3 regions of the Pseudarthrobacter sp. S9 genome follow, and region 3 is predicted to be linked to each of the others. Evidence: riboswitches for the same ligand, from Rfam matches in the RefSeq annotation. Region 3 holds a riboswitch; each other region holds the start of a gene.
What was found. A riboswitch is a leader RNA that binds a small molecule or an ion and turns the genes downstream of it on or off. The one in region 3 is predicted to bind S-adenosylmethionine.
Positions count from the first base shown of each region.

Region 1 (7,421 bases), 1.0 Mb from region 3:
GCCGAGCGGAACACCCCTCACTCGACGTCCTGCTCCGCCAGCTCAACCCGGTGGTGCGCGGCTGGTGCAACTATTTCCGCCATGGGGTTTCCAAGGCGACCTTCGGCTATCTCGATGCGTTCATTTGGCACCGGGTTACCCAATGGATTCGCAAGCGGCACCCCGGCATTACATGGAAGGAACTCTACCGGCGCTTCCTGACAGGGAGGCCCGGAAACCAGCCGCAAGCCGAGGGAATTACGTTGTTCGACACCGCCTCAATAGCAGTAACGAGGTATCGGTGGCGGGCGCACAATATCCCAACGCCATGGGCGTCCAGCATGGCCTGAGTGGCTATCCGTGGAGCGCCGGATGCGATGAGAGTCGCACGTCCGGTGCGGAGGGCGGGTCGGAGAAACGAGCCGGGAGCAATCCCGGTGTCGCGCTCCGGCCCGACCCTACATCATCGGCAAGGACGGCCGCAGCGCCATCGGCACCCTGGTCGAACGCACCCCCCGGTACACCGTCCTGCTCCACCTGCCAGGGCAGCACACCGCCCAGGCCGTGGCCGATGCCATGATCGAGCAGATGCGCCGGCTCCCGGGACGGCTGGTCAATACCGTGACCTGGGACCGCGGCACCGAAATGGTCCAGTATCCGCGTGTCAGCATGGCCCTGGACGCGGGTGTCTATTTCTGCGATCCGCATTCACCCTGGCAGCGCGGCACGAATGAAAACACCAACCGGCTGCTGCGGCACTGGTTCGAAAAAGGCACAGACCTCTCCGGATTCACCGCCGGGGACCTGGACGTCATCGCCGACAAACTCAACAACCGGCCCCGCCCCACCCTGAACCTGGACACCCCGAAACAACGCATGCGCCAACTCATCGCCACCGCGCCTGACACCCATCGTTGCAACGACTGATTGACTTTGAGGCCGAAACATGCTCGCGAAGTGACATCCCGCGGCTAGTGGTGTGTCTCCAAAATAGATAATGGGTGGTCTGTTAATCTGATGGCGTGACGAATCCTGCTCCCGCCCTTTCGGTCTCAGATGGTCAGCGTGCCGCGTTGGAGGTGTTGTCGAAGTCGCAGACGGCCTCCCATCGCGAGGTGCAGCGGGCCCAGGTGCTGCTGATGTCCGCGGACGGGCTGGCGAACGAGTGGATCGCGAAGGTTGCCGGTGTGACCCCGGGGACGGTGCGCGCGTGGCGGGCCCGGTTCGAGGAGGAGGGGCTGGCGAAGCTGGGCAGGGTCCGTGCCGGACGGGGCCGGAAGCCGGTGATCCCGCAGTCCAAGATCGACGAGATCGTCGAGCTGACGCGGAACTCGAAGCCGGACGGGCAGACGCACTGGTCGGTGCGGACCATGGCCGCCAGGTCCGGGGTTTCCCCGGCGCAGGTGCAGCGGATCTGGGCGGCCCGGGGGCTGAAGCCGCACCGGGTTGAGGCGTTCAAGCTCTCCACGGACCCGAGGTTTGAGGAGAAACTCATCGATGTGGTGGGCCTGTATCTGAATCCGCCCGAGCAGGCGATCGTGTTGTGCATGGACGAGAAGTCCTCCATCCAGGCGCTGGACCGGACCCAGCCCTCGCTGCCGATGAAGAAGGGCCGCGGGGAAACGATGACCCACGACTACAAGCGCAACGGCACCACGACCCTGTTCGCCGCCCTGGACGTTGCCACCGGCAAGGTGATCGGATCCTGCCTGCCCAAACACCGGCACGGCGAGTTCCTGGCGTTCCTCAAAACGGTTGAGAAGAACGTGCCGGCAGAACTGGACGTGCACCTGATCCTGGACAACTACGCCACCCACAAACACGCCAACGTCAGAGCCTGGCTGGACAAACATCCCCGGTTTCACCTGCATTTCACCCCGACCTCCTCGTCCTGGTTGAACCTGGTCGAGCGGTGGTTCCGCGAGCTGACCGACAAGGCCCTGCGGCGCGGCGCCTTCCACTCCGTACCGGATCTGATCGCAGCGATCGAGGACTACCTCGCCTCCCACAACAACGAGCCCAAGCCCCTGGTCTGGACCGCGACCGCCGACAGCATCCTTGCAAAGGTCGCCCGCGGCCGCGTCGCACTCGAAGCCGTCAAACAAAACTGAGACACACCACTAGATCTGTTTGAGCGCCTGCCCGAGGTCGCGGATCAGGTCCTCGACGTCTTCCAGGCCCACGGAAAGCCGGACGACGCCGTCGCTGAGCCCGATCGCCGCGCGGGCTTCCGGACCCATGGCCCGGTGCGTCGTCGTGGCCGGGTGCGTGATGAGGGACTTCGAATCCCCCAGGTTGTTGGAGATGTCGATGATCCGCAACCCGTCCAGCAGCGCGAAGGCGGCCTCTTTCGCGGAGCGCCCCGGTGACGGGGAAAGCTCCAGCGTGAGCACGGTGCCGCCGGCCCTCATCTGCTTCGCCGCGAGCTCGTACTGCGGGTGTGATTTCAGCAGCGGGTACAACACCGAGCTGACCGCGGGCTGCTCCTCGAGCCATTCGGCCAGGCGCAGGGCCGAGGCCGAGGAGTGCTTGACGCGCAGCGCCATGGTCTCCAAGCCCTTGGTCAGGACCCAGGCGTTGAAGGCCGACAGCGCCGGGCCGGTGTGGCGCATGAGCTGTTTGACGGGTCCGTCAATGAACTCCTTGGTGCCCAGGATCGCCCCGCCGAGCACGCGGCCCTGCCCGTCGATGTGCTTGGTCCCGGAGTAGACGATCACGTCCGCGCCGAGGTCCCCGCAGCGCTGCAGGAGGGGGGTGGCGAAGACGTTGTCGACCACAACCGTGGCGCCGGCGGCGTGCGCCAGTTCGCTCACGGCGGCGATGTCCACGATTTCCTGCATCGGGTTCGACGGCGACTCGAAGAACACGGCCGTCGTGGGTCCCGCCAAGGCCGCGCGCCACTGATCCAGGTCCGGGCCGTCCACGAAGACCGTCTCGACGCCCCAGCGCGGCAGGATCTCGTTGAGGATCACAAAGCAGGAACCGAAGAGCGAACGGGCGGCGACGACGCGGTCCCCTGCCCCCAGCAGCGCGCCGAGGGCGGTGAAGACGGCGGACATGCCGGACGCCGTCGCAAAGCATGCCTCGGTGCCCTCGAGCAGCCGCAGCCGTTCCTGGAAGGTCGCGACCGAGGGGTTGCCGTAGCGGGAGTAGACGAAACGCTCGTCCTCGCCCGTGAACGCACGCTCGGCGGCGGCCGCGGACTCGTAGACGAAGCCTGAATTGAGGAAGATGGCCTCGGACGTTTCCTGGAAATTGGAGCGGTCAAGGCCGCCGCGGACTGCCTGGGTTTCGGGGCTCCAGCCGGCGGCGTCGGGATTGAAAGTCACTTAATTCTTTCCAAGGTTGGTGGGCAGGCCGCGGTTTTTCCAGCCGTTGACGGTCCGATCGCCGAAACGGTCGGTCTCGCCTTCGAAGCCCTCGAGGACGTTGTATGAGGTGTAGCCGGCCTCAGTGGCGGCGATCGCGGCGGCGATGGACCGGGCGCCGGAACGGCACAGGAACACGAGCTCGACGGCGGTGTCCTCCGGCGCCTGCTGCTTGAGCTGCTCCACGAACTGCGGATTGGGGATACCGCCGGCAAAGGTCCACTGGATGAACAACGGATCGTTTCGGCGTTCCGTCGCAGACGTGGTGTCCGGCATGCCGATGTGCGCCCATTCCCCTTCGGTGCGGACGTCCACCAGGATGGCGCCGGCCTCGAGCTTGGCCCAGGCCTCCTGCGGGCTGAGGTCTCCGGCGTAGCTCATGCGTGGCCCTCGAATGCCTCAGCAGAGCCGAAGTCGTCGCCGTCCAGGTCCTCGACGGCGTTGGCGACGGCGGCGTCCGCGCTGGCGATCGCGGCCGGAAGCACGACGGCCTGCGCCACGATGACGGAGCTGCCGTTGAAGGTGGCGGAGGGGTTTCCATGGAGGACGTAGCCCTCGGCCAGGGCCGCCGAGACGCGCTCACAAAAGGCGCGGTCGTCGGGGCCGGTGAACAGGCGGTAGGCCAGCTTCTCCTCAGCGGATGCCGGGCCGGGGGAGACGGGGGCGGGTGCTGCGCCAGGGGCAGCGGGTGCGGACGCGTCAGGCACGACGGATCTCCTTCTTTCACGCTTGCAGCTCGAATGGTCGATATGCCGAGTATTCACCTGAGGCACCCCGCCGCGAAAGGGAGGGTTGCCGACCGGCCAGTCAGGGCTTGGCGCCGGTTCTCATTACTCCCCAAAAACGTAACACTTCCGACGCCGGCCCGCACCGCCACCGTCGTCATGTTCCGTAACCGGGCCACCTGCCCCGCCGGATCAAACGCGGGATCAAACGCAAGTCACATCGGGCCCGGTCGAGGCGCCGGAACGGACGAAAGATGACCCGCGTTGCTGATCACAGAAAGTTATTCCGGGTAGTTGACAGGGAAATGTGAGTACTACTTGTTTGGGACCCTAATTCGGGGCCGCGTAGTTCGAGTAGTGCCTACTCGGGTGCTTCATGAGAGCGATCGCATTTACTGGGAGTGCTGATCCATTTAGGTCTCCAGAAGGTCTCAGAATGCAAAACAACACGCTGGGGGGCTATTGCATTGCGCTGAAAATGCGCCGTTCAATGCCCGGAAAGTGCAGGCAGCGCCCGTCACGGGTGCGCCCGGTCCCGTCATGCAGGCTGTGGACGATCGTCCGGGCCGACCCGGGAAATAACTCAACTCTGTCCCCAAGACCTGGCCCATTTATGCGGCCGGATCTGATCTCCAACAATTTCGTCCGGTTCAGCGCTGAGGGCTGCCGGAAATTCAACTAAGGAATTGGATATCCCATGGTCTCAGGACTCTGGATATCAGGGCTAGTGTGTAGACGGTTAGCTCAGGTCGTGGTTTGGCCCCGGGCCCTGTTCTGCTATTTGGCGATAGGTGGTGGGTGCCTGCTGGGTGCCGAGGCCGAGCAGGGCCTGGAAAGCTGCCATGGGTGTGCCACGCCGGTTGTACCGAAAGGTGAACTCGTCCATGTACACCTGCAGGTGTTCGTTGCTCACTGAGCGGTGGGTTCCTCGGAGCCAGGACTTGAAGTTGCTGATCGCGCGATGCACGCGGGGAAGGACCGGGTCGGTATCACCGACCTTCTTGGCGGCCCGCTGGGAGCGCGGGCGGTAGTCGTAGTCCTCCTTCTTGGCCAACGGTGCGTATCCCATCCAGCCGTCCGTGTGCACTATGGCGCCCGGAGCGACGGTTTCGGCGATGAAACCACACAGCGTCTCGCCGGAGGCGTCGGGGATCACCTTCATCCGTACCCGCCCGGAGCCCATGCCGCGCACTTCCACCGCGACGACCACCAGTGCGGCTTTGGCTGCGAGGTTCCTGCCGCCGCGCCGACCGGTCTCACGGCCGCCTACTTGGCATTCGTCGACCTCGACATCACCTGTCAGCAGGGTTCGTTCGGGGTTCACCATGGCCCGGCGCAGCTTGTGCAACATGGTCCAGGCCGTCTGATATCTGGTGAGTCCGAGCTGACGCTGCAACTGCCTGGCGGAGATCCCCGGGGTACCCGTCGTCATCAGGTAGGCCGCCCAGAACCACAGATGCAGGGCGGTGTGGGTCTTGTGCAGTACCGTGCCGGCGGTCAGCGAGACCTGGTAGTGACACCCGGCGCATTCCCACAGTCCGCGCGCGGCCACAGGCCAGACGACCCGCCCCTGACAGCGGGGGCAAACGTAGCCCTCAGGCCAGCGGCATTCAAACAGGTAGTCCAGACAAGCCTGCTCGTCGCCGAACCTCGCCTGGAAGTCCAGGACCGTCCGCGGAAAATCCGGTCTCGGCATTCACCCAGCCTACCTGAACTAACCGTCTACCCACTTCAGGGCTAATGCAAAGTCGCTGGTGATGGCCTGATTCGTGCGAGTCTGAGGGCCCGGTGGGCGTTTCTGGCGGTGTGTCTGGTGGCCTTGGCGATGTTGGTCGTTTTGGCCATCCGGTAGAGGCTGATGGCGAGGTTCCGCAGCGAGGCCATGAGCCGCGGCGCGTTGCCCGTGCGCACCTGGGAACCATCCTCGGCGAACGTGACGTCCCGGGTCCAATGCAGCCGGTTCTCGATCGTCCAGTGCCCGCGGACCCAGGCGTTGAGCTGCGCGGGGCTGGCTTTCCGGGCCGGCAGGGACGTGATCATGTAGACCGTTTCAACACTCCATTTCCGGCTGGTGAGCGGACGGGACCGGCGGGTGATTTGGGCGGCCTGGGCCGCGTGGGGGAAGAGGATGCCGGCCTCGATGGTGACGACCTTGATGACCCGGGAACCGGTGCGGCCGTGGCTGCGGTACCGCTGGCGGTCCCCGACGGGTACGTCCTTCCAGGGCAGCGCTTTCAGCTGCCGCTGCAGGCTCCTTTGGTTTCCCTTGACGCAAAGGACATAGTGCGCGCCGCGGCCGTGCAGGTAGGTGGCGTGGGAGCGTTGGGTGTGCATCGCATCGGCGGTGACCACCATGCCGTCAAGGTCCGTGAACTTGTCCAAAAGAGTCGTGAACAAGGTGATCTCGTTGGTCTTCACGCCCACGTCGACCTGCCCCAGGACGGTGCCGGTGGCGTGGTCCACGGCGGCCATCAGATGCACCCGGGAGCCGCCGCCGTTCTTCGCGCCGCGGACTTCCTTGCCGTCCACGGCGATGACGGCCGGCTTCACCTGCGCGGTGACCCATGCCCCGATGGCGGTATCGAACGCATCTCCATCGATCCTGGCCAAGACACGCTGGATCGTGGTCACGTGCGGGACGCCAATTCCCGCTTTGGCCAGGGGGTTGCGGCCCGTGTCGGCCGCCCATTCGGCGATCTCGGCGAAGGACTTCGCCCCGGAGAGGACGGCGCAGATTGCCAGCGCCAGGATTCCCGTCAGCCCGTACCGGATGCCCCGGCGTTTCCTGGGATCCGGGACGGAATCCAGGACGTCCCGCATCGTGCCGGGCGTCACGGCCGGCTTCGCCTGTGCCGGCATGTCCTCCAAGTGGCGTGCGAGGGCCTGGATGGGGGAAGATGGCATGAAGGAACTCCTGCTAAGCGGCGATCTAGACAATCACCTGTTTAACAGGAGTTCCCCTTCTTTAAAAGCACCCATCCAGCGCGTGTCAGCGCCTACTCGCCGGGCATGCTCAACGACTTTGCATCAGCCCTGCTCTGGATATGGTGAGATTTCGGGTGTGGGGTTTTAGGGGTTTTTCTTCATTCTGTAATGCAGGATGAGGTCGGTTCCTGGGTAGCGGGTTTTGGTTTGGGTGAGGTGTTCGCAGAGCTCGGCGAGGGCTTTGGTCTTGGCCTTGGTGGGCATCGGGTCCAGGGTGACCGTCAGGAAGCCGGGGACGGTCGGGTCAATGTCGCCGCTTGATGCCAGTGCGGTCCTCAGTAGGGCGTGGGCCTCGTCGGCGGCGCGTTTGTAGCCGGTGTTCGTGCGGATTTCCCGGGCGAGGGTCATCATCGTGTTGAACGCG
Region 1 covers NZ_CP189576.1:2,381,750-2,389,170, forward strand. Annotated here, with positions in the region: gene ltrA (group II intron reverse transcriptase/maturase) at 1-329, shown strand, start outside; partial or broken gene ACQCSY_RS11370 (IS30 family transposase) at 442-906, shown strand; gene ACQCSY_RS11375 (IS630 family transposase) at 1,002-2,090, shown strand; gene ACQCSY_RS11380 (O-succinylhomoserine sulfhydrylase) at 2,100-3,308, opposite strand; gene ACQCSY_RS11385 (rhodanese-like domain-containing protein) at 3,309-3,728, opposite strand; gene ACQCSY_RS11390 (DUF1737 domain-containing protein) at 3,725-4,054, opposite strand; SAM riboswitch class IV at 4,068-4,182, opposite strand; gene ACQCSY_RS11395 (IS1595 family transposase) at 4,812-5,768, opposite strand; gene ACQCSY_RS11400 (ISAs1 family transposase) at 5,810-6,976, opposite strand; gene ACQCSY_RS11405 (putative transposase) at 7,142-7,421, opposite strand, start outside.
Region 1: another riboswitch for S-adenosylmethionine. It lies ahead of ACQCSY_RS11390 (DUF1737 domain-containing protein); the one in region 3 lies ahead of ACQCSY_RS16430 (aminotransferase class V-fold PLP-dependent enzyme).

Region 2 (7,421 bases), 990 kb from region 3:
CCGGCCGGCTCTACAACGTCATCCCGTACCAGGTCCGTGAAGAGGACCACCGGATCGACATGGCCGAGGTGGAGGCCCTGGCACTGGAGCACAGGCCGGCCCTGATCGTGGCCGGCTGGTCCGCGTACGCCCGGCAGCTGGACTTCGCCGAGTTCCGCCGGATCGCCGACGCCGTGGGCGCCTACCTGATGGTGGACATGGCGCACTTCGCCGGCCTCGTCGCCGCGGGCCTGCACCCGTCCCCGGTCCCGCACGCGCACGTGACCACCTCCACGACGCACAAGACCCTCGCCGGTCCGCGCGGCGGCATCATCCTGAGCAACGACGCCGGCATCGCCAAGAAGATCAACTCCGCCGTGTTCCCCGGCCAGCAGGGCGGCCCGCTGGAGCACGTGATCGCCGGCAAGGCCGTGGCCTTCAAGATCGCCGCGTCGGAAGAGTTCAGGGAACGCCAGGAACGCGTGCTGGCCGGTGCCCGGATCCTCGCCGATCGCCTGGTCCGGGACGACGTCACGGCCAGAGGGATCTCGGTGATCTCCGGCGGCACGGATGTGCACCTGGTCCTGGTGGACCTGCGGAACTGCGAACTGGACGGGCAGCAGGCCGAGGACCGGCTCGCCGCGATCGACATCACCGTCAACCGCAACGCCGTGCCGTTCGATCCGCGCCCGCCGATGGTCACCTCGGGGCTGCGGATCGGCACCCCGGCGCTGGCCACCCGCGGCTTCGGCGAGGCAGCCTTCGCCGAGGTCGCGGACATCATCGCCGAGGCCCTGACCGCCGACGCCGGCGCGGACCTGTCCGGCCTGCGCTCCCGGGTGGAGGCCCTCGCCGCCGCCCACCCGCTCTACCCCTCGGCATAGCCCGTCCTGGTGGTTGAGCCTGTCGAATCATTGGGGGTTCGACGGGCTCAAACCACCGACATTTTGAAGCATGACCAAAGTTAGGAACCGACAATGGCTGTTGGAGTCTTTGACCTCTTCTCCATAGGAATAGGCCCGTCCAGTTCGCACACGGTGGGACCGATGCGGGCCGCCGCGGTGTTCGCCGAAGAGCTCAAGTCCCTTGGCAAGCTGGCGGAAGCGGCGTCGTTGCGGGTGGACCTCTACGGCTCGCTTGCCGCCACCGGGCACGGGCACGGCACCATGACCGCGATCCTGCTGGGGCTCGAAGGGTTCCACCCGGAGCTGATCCTGCCCGAGGAAGTGGAGGAGCGGCTCGCCGCCATCGCCGAGACAGGGACCCTGCAGCTCGCCGGTTCCGTCCCGTTGCCCTACGGCGTCCAGGACATGGTCCTGCGCCCGCTCACCATCCTGCCCCGGCACACCAACGGGATGACCTTCACCGTCTCCGGCGCCGACGGCGAAGTCCTCCACAAGGCGACGTTCTTCTCCGTCGGCGGCGGCTTCATCGTCCGCGAAGGCGAGGAGGACGCCGCACTCAAGGAACTCGACGAGTCCAAGAAGGAGCTTCCCCTGCCGTTCCGCACCGCCGCGGAGCTGCTGGAACACTGCCAGTCCAGGGGCCTGTCGATCGGCGAGATCATGTTCGTCAACGAGCGGGCCTCCCGGACCGAGGAGGAGATCCGCGAGGGCCTGCTGCACATCTACTCCGTGATGGAGGCCTGCGTCGAAATCAGCATCAGGCGCGAGGGCCTGCTGCCGGGCGGACTCAAGGTCCGCCGCCGCGCTCCCGACTGGCACGAGCGGCTGCTGAAGGAGGACAAGGACCGGGACCCGAAGTACTGGCAGGAGTGGGTGAACCTGATCGCCCTGGCCGTGAATGAGGAAAACGCCTCCGGCGGCCGGGTGGTCACCGCCCCCACCAACGGTGCCGCGGGCATCATCCCCGCCGTGCTCTACTACGCGCTGCACTTCGCGCCCGGCATGGACAAGGCAACCCAGGCCGACCGCGACGACGTAGTGGTCAAGTTCCTGCTCACCGCGGCCGCCGTCGGGGTGCTGTACAAGGAGCAGGCCTCGATCTCGGGCGCGGAGGTCGGCTGCCAGGGCGAGGTGGGCTCGGCGTCGTCGATGGCCGCTGCCGGCCTGGCAGAAGTCATGGGCGGCACCCCGCAGCAGGTCGAAAACGCCGCGGAAATCGCGATGGAACACAACCTCGGCCTGACCTGCGACCCGATCGGCGGGCTCGTGCAGATCCCCTGCATCGAGCGCAACGCGATTGCCGCGGCCAAGGCCATCAACGCCGCCAAGATGGCGCTGTGGGGCGACGGCTCGCACCGGGTGTCCCTCGACGAGGTCATTGTCACCATGCGCGAAACCGGCAAGGACATGAGCTCCAAGTACAAGGAAACCGCGATGGGCGGACTCGCCGTCAACGTCGTCGAATGCTAGGTCCAAGAACCAATAACAGGGAACGCCGTGGTTTCCAGGAAGTGCCATGGTGAAGACCAAACCTGGGCAGCCTGGAGCCAAGCGATTGTCTGTCGCTGACTGGATTGTCCTGGTCAGTGCGAGCCTGATCATGGGCGTGATCATCTGGGCTTGCATCGCCTACCTACCCCCAACGCTGAACAAGTAACCTGACCAACCCGCAAAACCGCAATTACCACAACTGTGGTGACCGGTTCCCTTATACAAGGAACGTCATGACTCTGGAATTTTCCGAAATTGGCTTCGCCCCGGACTTTGTTGACTACTCGGACGCCTGGCAACGGCACAAGCAGCTGCCTGCGGACGTGGTGGTCCGCAAACACGAGGATGCCCTCGTTGCAACCCGCGAAGGAGCTCTACTGTGACACTGGCACCAGAAGGCCGGAAGATGCTGCGCATTGAGCAGCGCAATGCGGCCACACCGGTGGAACGGAAGCCGGAATGGATCAAGGCCAAGGTCCAGATGGGCCCGGAGTTTGTCCAGCTCAAGAAGCTGGTGAAGAAGGAAGGCCTGCACACCGTGTGTGAGGAGGCCGGCTGCCCCAACATCTTCGAGTGCTGGGAAGACAAGGAAGCGACGTTCCTGATCGGCGGCTCCGAATGCACCCGGCGCTGCGATTTCTGCCAGATCGATACCGGCAAGCCCTCCCCCGTGGACGTGTTCGAGCCCACCAAGGTGGCCCGCTCGGTCCAGGCCATGCAGCTGCGCTACGCCACGGTCACGGGCGTGGCCCGCGACGACCTCGCCGATGAGGGCGTGTGGCTCTACGCCGAGACGGTCCGCAAGATCCACGAGCTGAACCCGGGCACCGGCGTCGAGCTGCTGATCCCGGACTTCTCCGGCAAGCCCGAACACATCGCGGCGATCTGCGATTCCAGGCCCGAGGTGTTCGCGCACAACGTCGAGACCGTGCCGCGGATCTTCAAGCGCATCCGCCCGGCGTTCCGCTACGACCGCTCCCTGGACGTCATCACGCAGGGCCGCAGGCTGGGCATGGTGACGAAGTCCAACCTGATCCTGGGCATGGGCGAGACCCGGGAGGAGATCTCCGGGGCGCTCCGGGACCTGCACGACGCCGGCTGCGACCTGATCACGATCACGCAGTACCTGCGCCCGAGCGAGCGGCACCTGCCGGTGGACCGCTGGGTCAAGCCGCAGGAGTTCGTGGACCTGCAGCAGGAAGCGGACGAGATCGGCTTCCTGGGCGTCATGAGCGGACCGCTGGTGCGTTCCTCGTACCGCGCCGGCCGGCTCTGGGCCACCGCGATGCGCAAGAAGGGCCGGGCAATCCCGGCCGGGCTCGCCCATATCGAAAGCTCAGGCAGCACCCGCCAGGAAGCCAGCTCGCTGCTGGCCGTGCTGAAGACGGATTAATACAACAGCCCTTGGTCTGCCCGGCCGAAGCTGAAGTGCTTTTCGATCCCTGAGCGGCGTCCCGCGGCCGCAACGGTGAGGGTCAGAACCCGCGTCGCCGGGTGCCACCGCGCGGGCCGGACGGCCCCTGCCAGCGCCTCCGCGATCCGGTGCGGCTCGGGATACCAGTGGCGTTCAAGTTCGCCGTCCACCAGAAAGCTCACGGTCCCCGTGGTGAGATCGACGCCGGGAATCACCCGAAACGAGTGCGGCGGGGCCGTGGGCTGGTGAAGGGTTTCCCTGGTGTGGGCGCCGGTGAAGCCGGCGGCGCTGGAATATTCCTGGTACGGCAATTGCCTGCTCCTTGTGGAGTTGCTCTTGCCCGCCCGGTTGTCTTTGGTCCGGGTGGGGCCGCTTCCTCATCCGAACCACCCGCGAACATGGGGTTGGTGCGTGGCAAGTCGGAGCTTGGCGCCACATCTCTTGAAGCTGGCATCAACTGTACCAACACGTCCCCTGGAACAGCGCGACGGCGGACTGAGCCGGGCGACGACGACTGACGAGCCAACCTATGCGATGGCCGGGGCTCGTGCTGTCACCCTGCAAAACTGGCACAGCCTTTTTGTAGGCACCCGACAAAAACGGTCCATGACGGCAGAACTAGCGTCGGTTGTGACCTATTCACGGAATTTCGAACCATGTGCAGAGGACAATCAATGACGATTCAGGCAGACCTTCAGGCAACCCGCTACGAAATTCTGGAAACCGCGCGTCGGCAGGTGCTGGAGAATGGCGTCGGGCTCACGGAGCCGCAGCTCTTGGAGATCCTGCGCCTCCCCGACCATGCCCTCCCGGCCGCTCTTCAGCTCGCCCACGAAGTCCGTCTGAAACACTGCGGCGAAGACGTGGAGGTGGAGGGCATCATCTCCATCAAGACCGGGGGTTGCCCCGAGGACTGCCACTTCTGCAGCCAGTCCGGGCTCTTCGACAGCCCGGTCCGCGGCGTGTGGCTGGACATCCCGGAACTGGTCAAGGCCGCGAAGGAAACCGCAGCCACCGGCGCCACGGAATTCTGCATCGTCGCGGCTGTCCGCGGACCGGACATCAAGCTGATGAACCAGATCAAGTTTGCGATCGACCGCATCAATGAAGCGGTGGACATCAACATTGCCTGCTCACTGGGCATGCTCACCCAGCGCCAAGTGGATCAGCTCGCCGAGTGGGGCGTGCACCGGTACAACCACAATCTCGAAACGGCCCGCAGCTACTTCCCGGAAGTGGTCACCACACACAGCTACGAGGAGCGCCTCGAAACGTGCAGCATGGTCAAGGCCGCCGGCATGGAGCTGTGCTGCGGAGCCCTGATCGGGATGGGTGAATCGCTGGAGCAACGAGCCGAACTCGCGGCCCAGCTCGCCGCGCTGGAACCGCACGAGGTCCCGCTCAACTTCCTCAATCCCCGGCCCGGGACCCCGCTGGAAAACCAGGGGATCATGGACGGAAAGGACGCATTGCGCGCGATTGCCGCCTTCCGGCTTGCCATGCCCCGGACCGTGCTCCGCTACGCCGGCGGCCGCGAACTGACGCTCGGCGACCTGGGAACACGCGAGGGGCTGCTCGGCGGAATCAACGCGGTGATCGTGGGCAACTACCTCACCACCCTCGGCCGCCCGGCCGATGCGGACCTGAATCTCCTGGTGGAGCTCAACATGCCCATCAAGGAATTCCAGAAGTCACTGTGAACTTCGTCATCGCGGAAACCTACTGCGGGCATTGCGGCGAGCAGGCGGCGCAAGGTGAGAGCCCGACGTCGGACTCTCACCGCCGTTGCGGGGAACTGTTGCGGCTGGAACCGCCGCGCTACTGCGGGCTGTGCCGGCGCCGGATGAAGGTCCAGGTCACGCCGACGGGCTGGACCGCGGAGTGTTCGCGCCACGGGGTGCTTGTTCAATGAACCTGATCCAGAGGGACCGGGCGCGTCTTTGGCACCCCTATGCGCCCGCCAGTTCCAGCCTTCCGCTGTGGGAAGTGGAAGCGGCCGACGGCATGCGGCTGCGGCTCCGGGACGAAGAGGGCACCGTCCATGTCGTACTGGATGCCATGTCGTCGTGGTGGTCTGTGATCCACGGCTACCGCCACCCTGTGTTGGACGCCGCCGCCAAGCGGCAATTGGACGATTTCAGCCATGTCATGTTCGGTGGCCTGACCCATGCCCCGGCTGTGGAACTGGCCGAGCGGCTCGTGGACATGGCACCGTCAGCTCCCGGCCGGGCGCGCTTGGAACGAGTGTTCCTGGCGGACTCGGGTTCGGTTTCCGTGGAGGTGGCGCTCAAGCTGGCGGTCCAGTTCCAGACCGCATCCGGGAGACCACGGCGGCAGCGTTTCCTGAGCCTTCGCGGCGGCTATCACGGCGACACCTTCGCGGCGATGGGAGTCTGCGATCCCGTGGACGGCATGCATGCGGCCTTCCCCGGTCTGCTGGCCCGCAACGTGTTTGCGCCCCGTCCGCCTGCCGGAACAACCGCCACTGCTGAAACCGTTCAGTTGTGGGCTTCTGAGCTCGAAAGGGTGGCCGAAACCAATGCCGGGGAGCTGGCGGCGATCATCGTGGAACCGATACTCCAGGGCGCCGGCGGCATGTTCGCCTATCCGGCCGAGTGCCTGCGGGTGCTTCGCCGGGTGGCGGACCGGCACGGGCTGCTGCTGATCTTCGACGAGATCGCCACCGGCTTCGGCCGCACCGGTGAGTTGTTTGCGGCCGACCGCGCAGGGGTCGTCCCGGACATCATGTGCGTGGGTAAAGCACTTACGGGCGGCTATCTGACGCTGGCCGCAATGCTGTGCACCGGCGAGGTAGCTGGGGCCGTTTCCGCCGGCCCGGCCGGGGCGCTGCTGCACGGGCCGACCTTCATGGCCAACCCGCTGGCATGTGCGGTGGCCAACGCCAGTCTCGGAATGATTGACGGCGGCGCCTGGCGCCAGGACATCGCCAGGATCAGTGCCGGCCTGGTTTCGGGACTCGCTTTTGCCCGGGGACTGGAGGGTGTCCGGGAAGTCCGCACTATCGGCGCCGTCGGGGTCATCGAACTGCACGACGACGTCGACGTCCCCGCGGTGACCCGGGCGGCGATCCGGCACGGGGTCTGGGTACGCCCCTTCCGGAACCTTATTTACACCATGCCGCCGTACATCAGCACGGCGGCGGATATTGAAAAGATCACCGCGGGCATGGTCGCGGCAGTGGCCGAGGTCCACGAACAGGGGACAGCCCGGAGCGGAGACGCGGCATGAGTGCCTCGATGGCGCGGTGGCTGGAGCAGCAGGCCACGGTCCGTGAGCGCCGTGGGCTGGTCCGCCGGCCGTTCGCCCGGGGCGCGGGCGACCGCTTCGTGGACCTTGCCAGCAACGACTACCTTGGCCTGTCCTCCGATCCCCGCCTGGCGGACGCCGCGGCGGCCGCCGGCTCACTCTGGGGTACCGGGGCCACCTCCTCGCGTCTGGTGGCCGGGACAACGGAACTGCACCTGGAGCTGGAGCAGGAACTTGCCCGGCTGACAGGGATGGAGGCGGCGCTGGTCTTCTCATCCGGCTATCTGGCGAATCTGGGAGTGATCACGGCGCTGGGCGGGCCGGGAACCCTGATCGTGGCGGATGAGCATTGCCATGCGTCCATG
Region 2 covers NZ_CP189576.1:2,421,489-2,428,909, forward strand. Annotated here, with positions in the region: gene glyA (serine hydroxymethyltransferase) at 1-863, shown strand, start outside; gene ACQCSY_RS11550 (L-serine ammonia-lyase) at 957-2,354, shown strand; gene ACQCSY_RS11555 (hypothetical protein) at 2,609-2,758, shown strand; gene lipA (lipoyl synthase) at 2,755-3,768, shown strand; gene ACQCSY_RS11565 (hypothetical protein) at 3,765-4,100, opposite strand; SAM riboswitch class IV at 4,117-4,236, opposite strand; gene bioB (biotin synthase BioB) at 4,464-5,489, shown strand; gene ACQCSY_RS11575 (adenosylmethionine--8-amino-7-oxononanoate transaminase) at 5,698-7,038, shown strand; gene ACQCSY_RS11580 (8-amino-7-oxononanoate synthase) at 7,047-7,421, shown strand, end outside.
Region 2: another riboswitch for S-adenosylmethionine. It lies ahead of ACQCSY_RS11565 (hypothetical protein); the one in region 3 lies ahead of ACQCSY_RS16430 (aminotransferase class V-fold PLP-dependent enzyme).

Region 3 (7,421 bases):
GAACGCGCCGTGGTCGCCAACGCGGACCAGCTCGTGGTGGTGGTCGCGGCCGCCAACCCGGAGCCGCGGACCGGGTTCATCGACCGCGCGCTGGTGGCCGCATACGACGCCGGCATCGAGCCGCTGCTGCTGGTCACCAAGGCTGACGTCAAGGATCCTGCGGAACTGCTGTCCAACTACCGACACCTCGATTTCCCCGTCATCATCAGCCGGACGGCGGACTCCGCCGCCTCGGGTATCGACGCCCGCTCCGACGACGGGCTCTCCGCCCGGCTGGACAAGGACGCCGTGTCCCAGCTGCGCGACTACCTCGACGGCAAGGTCACGGTCATGCTGGGCCATTCCGGCGTCGGGAAGTCCACTATGGTCAATGCCCTGACGGGAGCCGAGCGGGCCACCGGCGGCGTCAACGCCGTGACCGGCCGGGGCCGCCACACCTCGTCCTCCGCGCTGGCCCTCAAAGTCAATGATGCCCCGGCCGGCAGCTGGATCATCGACACCCCCGGCATCCGGTCCTTCGGCCTGGCCCATGTGGATCCGGACCGGATCCTGCGCTCCTTCCCGGACCTGGAGCCCGGTACGGATGACTGCGAGCGGGGCTGCAAGCACGATTCCAGCGCCGTCAAGTGCGGCGTCGACGCCTGGGTGGCCGCCGGTCACGCGGGAGTCTCCGGACCGGCCCGGCTGGCTTCCCTGCGCCGGCTGCTCGGCACCGACCCGCGGATGGAAGCGCAGGACGTCAAGGAACTGGGCACCGTCTCCTAAGCGGTCTCCTAGTAGGCCGGCTGTCCTCGGGACACCGGCCCGCGGCGCAGCAACGTGGCCTACCGGCAGGCAACCCGCTTTGACGGTAGTTTGGAACCATGAGTCAACCCGCTTCGAGCTACAACGATGACCTGCGCCTTGCCCACGTACTGGCAGATTCCGTAGATTCCCAGACCATGAGCCGGTTCAAGGCGCTCGACCTTCGGATCGAAACTAAGCCCGACCTGACGCCGGTCACTGATGCCGACAGGTCCGCGGAGGAAGCCATCCGCGGCCAGCTCTCCCGCTCCCGCCCGCGCGACGCCGTCCTGGGCGAGGAATTCGGCAGCTCGGGCCACGGCTCCCGCCGCTGGATCATCGACCCGATCGACGGCACCAAGAACTTTGTCCGCGGCGTCCCGGTATGGGCCACCCTGATCGCCCTCGTGGACGAAGGTGAGCCCGTCGTCGGTGTGGTCAGTGCCCCGGCGCTGGGCAAGCGCTGGTGGGCGGCCAAGGGTGCAGGCGCCTACACGGGCCGCTCGCTGGCTGCCGCCACCCGACTGAAGGTGTCCAACGTCTCGGAGCTTTCGGACGCCTCCCTGTCCTATTCGAGCCTGGGCGGCTGGAAGCAGCGCGGCAACCTGGACGAGTTCCTGGGCCTCACCGAAGAGGTATGGCGCACCCGCGCCTACGGCGACTTCTGGTCCTACTGCCTGGTAGCCGAGGGTGCGGTGGACATCGCCTGCGAGCCCGAGCTGAACCTCTACGACATGGCCGCCCTGGTCCCGATCGTCACCGAGGCCGGCGGCCGCTTCACATCCCTGGAGGGCGAGGACGGCCCGTTCGGCGGCAACGCCCTTGCCACTAACTCGATCCTCCACTCGGAAGTCCTCAAGCGGCTCAACCCCGGGCTGGACGACCTGCTCTAGGTTCGGCCGCTCAAGGACTTCTAAGGGTCGCTGTACGACTCTGTCCACATTGGCGGGCCCCGCTGCCGGACCCGTCGTGGCGTGGACATCCATTGGGAGGAGAGCAGCTGTGTCTGGAACATTTCAACCCGTGGACCCCGAATCCCGTGGCCCCGACGTCAGCGCGGTTCTGCTGGTGCTCGTTGCGAAGTACCGGGACCTGGACATTGAATCTGCCGCCCGGCTGCACTCCGTTTCCTCGCAGCTGGCCCCGCACCTCCTCGCCAGCAGTTCCGCCGTTTCCGGGTCCGTGGTGCTGTCTACGTGCAATCGATTCGAACGCTACTGCGAGGTCCCGTCCGCGGGAGATGTTGATACCGCCTGCTCCGATGCCCTGGATTCTGTCTGCCTCATCACCGGCCTGCCCGTCCCCCAGCTCGCGTCACTGTTCGAGCTCGCCCAGGGAGCATCGGCGACAGAGCATCTTTTCGCCGTCGCGGCCGGCCTGGATTCCGTTGTTGTGGGTGAGCGCGAAGTCGCCGGACAGGTTCGCCGCGCCCTCGCTGAAGCACAGGCTTCAGGCACCGCGAGCGGGCGTTTGATCCGGCTATTTCAGGCGGCCTCCCGCGCGGGTAAGGACGTGGGGGCGCAGACCCCGCTCAGCAGCGCCAGCAGGTCCATAGCCTCTGTGGCACTTGAACTTGCTGCTGACGGATCAGGGCACCCGTCCCTGGCTGACGTGTCCGTGGTCCTCGTCGGCACCGGAGCCTACGCCGCGTGCGTTGCGGAGATGCTCAGAAGTAGGCGGTGTGCCACCACTTCCGTCTTCTCCCAGTCCGGCCGCGCGGACACATTTGTAGCGGCCAGGGGAGGAACGGCGCTGACGGTCAGGGAGCTGCCTGCGGCCATCGCCCGGGCAGACATCATTATTGGCTGCAGCGGCACAGGGACACGCATCAGTGCAGCCCAACTGCTGTGTTGGAGGGAGAACGCGGCGCATCCCCTGACCGTCATTGACCTGGCCCCGAGCCATGATTTCGACCCTCAGGTAGCCGACCTGCCGGGCGTTCACCTGATCACCTTGGAATCGGTGCGCCTCGCGGCTCCACCGGCGGACGCAGAGGCCCTTCGCCTCGCCGGTGCCCTGGTCCGGCAAGCAGCGCGCCGCTTCGAGGAACAAGAGGCAGGCCGCGTCGTCGACACCGCCATCGTTGCCCTGCGCCGACACATCCATCAAATCCTCGACGCTGAAATGGAACGCGTCACCAAGCAGCACGGGTGCGGCGCCCCAAGTGAGGATGTGAACCTGGCCCTGCGTCGGATCGTCCGGCGCCTGCTCCACATCCCGACGGTCCGCGCCAGGGAACTTGCCGCGGCCGGCCGCCAGGATGACTACGCGGCGGCTCTGGAAGCCCTGTTCGGCCTCAGCATTCAGCTGGTCAGCGCCCGGAAACCCGGCATCGAAACCCTGTCGGGCCAGAATCTACTACCCTGCCATATGACGGAGACGGAGGCGGCGCGGACGGCCTGAGGACCGCTGGCAACCCTGTCGCGTAACAAACCGCTTCATATTTGGCCCGGCCTTTTCCCGCGCCGCGCGGATGTCCTACGCTCGATGCAGGTCACGAGTGCCAGCGCTAAACCCCGGTTTGCTGGCCGGCAACCCTCCATTCGCGGTGGGGTGCCCCGGGTGACGACCTGGCCGGTCCGGAGCGGACCCGGCAAGCGCGGATCCCCGGTGCGTGGGGTCCTTTCGAACGAGGTCCCATGACAACTGCCACTTTTCCCGCCACCCCCGCATTCCACTCCACCGCCGGCGCCGGGCGCTTCAACGCCGAACGATCCGGTGCCGGTTCCAACGTCGACGCACGGTTCGCTGCCGCGGGGCGCCCGCTGTCCGCAGTGACCGGCGCCGAGATCCAGGCCCCGTTGATCAACGGCGGACACGTCCGCTACGCCAACCTGGACTACGGCGCCTCGGCCCCGGCGCTGTCCGTGGTCTCGGCCTACCTGAACGAAATCCTGCCGTTCTACGCGAGCGTCCACCGCGGCGCCGGCTATGCCTCCCAGATCAGCACGTCCGTCTACGAGAACGCCCGGAACATTGTGCGGGACTTCGTCGGCGGCCGGACGGACGACTCCGTCATCTTCACCCGCAACACCACCGACTCCCTGAACCTGCTGGCCGGCTGCCTGCCCGTGAGCGACGGCCGGCACACAGGCGAGGTGCTCTACCTCGACATCGAGCACCATGCCAACCTCCTGCCCTGGCAGAACGCGCCGCACCGCAGCGTCGTGGCGGCGCCCACGCTCGCGGCAACGGTCGAGCGGCTGCGCGAGGAGCTGGCGGACGGCGGCGTGAGCCTGCTCGCCGTGACCGGAGCCTCCAACGTCACCGGGGAGATCCTGCCGATCCGCGCCCTGGCCGCCCTTGCCCATGAGTACGGCGCCAGGATCGTCGTCGACGCCGCGCAGCTGGCCCCGCACCGGCGGATCGATATCGCCGCTGACGACGTCGACTACCTCGCCTTCTCGGGGCACAAGCTCTACGCGCCGTTCGGCGCGGGCGTGCTGGTGGGACGCCCGGACTGGCTCGACTCCGGCACCCCGCACCTGGCCGGCGGCGGCGCCGTCCGCGACGCACAGCTCGACACCGTCAGCTGGACCACCGGACCCGCCCGGCACGAAGGCGGCTCCCCCAATGTCCTGGGCGCGGCCACGCTGGCCCGCGCCACCGAGGTGATCGCGGCCCTGGACCCGGAGCAGTGGCACGCGCATGAGGATTCCATCCGCTCCTTCCTCGTCGAAGGGCTCCAGCGCATCGACGGCGTGACAGTCCACCAGATCTTCGCGGACACGGAGCCGGGCACCGGCACCATCGGCGTCGTCAATTTCTCCGTGGAAGGCTACGACGCCGGCCTGGTGGCCGCCTATCTGTCAGCAGAACACGGCATCGGACTGCGCGACGGCCGCTTCTGCGCCCACCCTCTGCTCAAGCGGCTCGGCCTGCCCGCCGGCTCCCTGCGGGCAAGCTTCGGCCTGGGCTCGCGGCTGGAAGACGCACAGCGCCTGCTGGCCGGCATCCAGCAACTCCGGCAGACCGGCCTCGGCTGGGACTACGTGGTCGACGCCGGCCGGTGGGTGCCGTCCAACGACACCCGCAGCTACCCGCACTGGGCGCCCAACACGCCCGGCACCGCGGGCGCGGCGCCCTGCACCCAGGACTAGGCACCCGAACCGGACCGGCCTCCGGACGGGTGGGCGTGCGGTAAATTCGAAAGGTATCTGTAACAGCAGGACCTTCCCGAAGGAGATCGCACGTGGCACGCGGCGGCCCCAAGCTTCACAGCGGACCTAAACTGCAAAGTGAGCGACGCCAGGAGCTCGGACAGAGCTTCCAGGACGGCGGAGAGCACTACGAGCGTGTCCGTCCCGGCTACCCCGGAGAATCGGCCGACTGGCTGATCCCCGCGGGGGCGAAGGATGCCGCGGACATCGGTGCCGGAACCGGCAAGTTCACCGCGCTGCTGGTCGAACGCGGGCTGCACAGTGTCGCCGTCGATCCCTCCGCGGACATGCTGGAGCAGCTGCGCCGGACGCAGCCGGGCGTCACCGCCGTCGAGGGCACCGCGGAGAACACCGGCCTCGAGCCGGAAGCATTCGACCTCGTCACGGTCGCCCAGGCCTGGCATTGGTGCGATCCGCGCCTGGCCAGTACCGAGATCGCCCGGATCATCCGGCCGCACGGCGTCCTGGGGCTGATCTGGAACCAGCTGGACACTTCCGTCCCCTGGGTGCACCGGCTCTCGCGCATCATGCACGCGGGCGACGTCCACAAACCGCACTTCAAGCCGCCTCTGGGCCCCGAGTTCGACGGGCTGGAGAGCCACCTGACCCGCTGGGAGGATTCCGTGACCACGGAGGACATCCAGGAGCTGGCCAAGTCCCGCAGCTACTACCTCGCAGCCACGGAGCCCACCCGGGCCAAGGTCGTGGGCAACCTGGACTGGTATCTGCACGAGCACCTGGCCCATGCCTCCGGCGAGATCCTCCGGCTGCCCTACCTGACCCAGACCTGGCGGGCCTTCCGGGCCTGACCCAGCCGTCTGACCCGGCCGCCCGGCCGACTGGTTCGCCCTGAACATTGACCCGATTATTAACCTGCGTGTTACCTGCCGGATTGCACGCGACGCCCGTCGGGCTTATTGTTTCGGTATACCTAACAATCTTTTGTAGGCTGTCACAACTTTGACTCCGGCTGCGACATCGGCCGGCAGCAATCATCGCGTCAACGCGGACGCGCCAAATCAGGGGAGCTGGCAGTGCTGGACGTAACAGGACACGAACCGACACCCCAGGGCACCCGCAAGCGGAAGCATCCGGGGGCCCGCAGAGCGCTGCTCGGCCTGCTTGGCCCGGCCTTCGTGGCCTCCATCGCCTATGTGGACCCCGGGAATGTCGCGGCCAACCTGACCGCCGGCGCACAATACGGCTACCTGCTGGTCTGGGTCCTGGTGGTTGCTAACATCATGGCCGTACTGGTCCAGTACCAGTCCGCAAAGCTCGGAATCGTCACCGGCAAGAGCCTGCCGGAGATCCTCGGCCAGCGGCTCAAGCCCTTCTGGCGCCGCGCCTTCTGGCTGCAGGCCGAAATCGTGGCCACGGCGACCGACCTGGCCGAGGTGGTGGGCGGGGCGATCGCACTGCACCTGCTCTTCGGGCTCCCCCTCCCCCTCGGCGCGGTGATCGTCGGCGCCGTGTCGATGCTCCTCCTCGCGGTGCAGAGCAGGCAAAAGCAGCGGCCTTTCGAGTTCATCATCATGTTCCTGCTGGGCATCATCACCATCGGCTTCCTGGCCGGACTGTTCATCAGCCCGCCCGACCCCGGGGGTGCCCTGGCCGGACTCGTGCCGGGATTCCAGGGGCCGGACACCGTCCTGCTGGCTGCCAGCATGCTCGGCGCCACCGTGATGCCGCACGCCATCTACGTCCACTCGGCCCTCTCCCGGGACCGGCACCGCCCGGACGAGCACCAGCATGTCCCGGTCCCGGCCATCGCCCGCCTGGTCAGGGCCACCCGCTTTGATGTCGTGGCGGCACTCGCCATCGCCGGAATCGTGAACATCGGTATGCTGCTGCTGGCTGCCTCGACGCTCGGCGGGCAGGAAGGGACGGACACCATCGAGGGCGCCCACGCCGCCATTTCGGCCAATCTGGGACCCGTCGTCGGCGTCGTCTTTGCCGTGGGGCTGCTCGCCTCCGGCCTGGCCTCCACCTCGGTGGGCTGCTATGCCGGCGGAACCATCATGCAGGGCCTGCTCAAGATCCGCGTCCCCGTCATGACCCGACGCGTCGTCACGCTGATCCCGGCCATCGTGCTGCTGGCCGTCGGCTTCGATCCCACCTGGGGCCTCATCCTCAGCCAGGTGGTCCTGAGCTTCGGCATCCCCTTTGTCCTCGTCCCGCTGGTTGTCCTGACCAGCAACAAGGCCCTGATGGGCCGCTTCGCCGACGGCCCTGCCCTCCGGATCGCCGCCATCATCAGCGTGGTGCTGGTAGTGGCGCTGAACGTGGTCCTGCTGTGGCTCACCTTCTCCGGCCGCGGCTGACGGTAGGCTTGGGTCTGTGAAGACCAGTACGCCCTCCTCCTCCATCGAGGACTACGTCAAGGTCATCTATTCCTTCACGGAGTGGCAGGAGAAGCCCATTACCTCCACGCAGCTGGCGCAGCGGCTGGGCGTTGCCAACTCCTCGGTTTCCGAAATG
Region 3 covers NZ_CP189576.1:3,408,713-3,416,133, reverse strand. Annotated here, with positions in the region: gene rsgA (ribosome small subunit-dependent GTPase A) at 1-765, shown strand, start outside; gene hisN (histidinol-phosphatase) at 864-1,676, shown strand; gene ACQCSY_RS16435 (glutamyl-tRNA reductase) at 1,786-3,186, shown strand; SAM riboswitch class IV at 3,276-3,389, shown strand; gene ACQCSY_RS16430 (aminotransferase class V-fold PLP-dependent enzyme) at 3,423-4,883, shown strand; gene ACQCSY_RS16425 (class I SAM-dependent methyltransferase) at 4,976-5,752, shown strand; gene ACQCSY_RS16420 (Nramp family divalent metal transporter) at 5,978-7,264, shown strand; gene ACQCSY_RS16415 (metal-dependent transcriptional regulator) at 7,281-7,421, shown strand, end outside.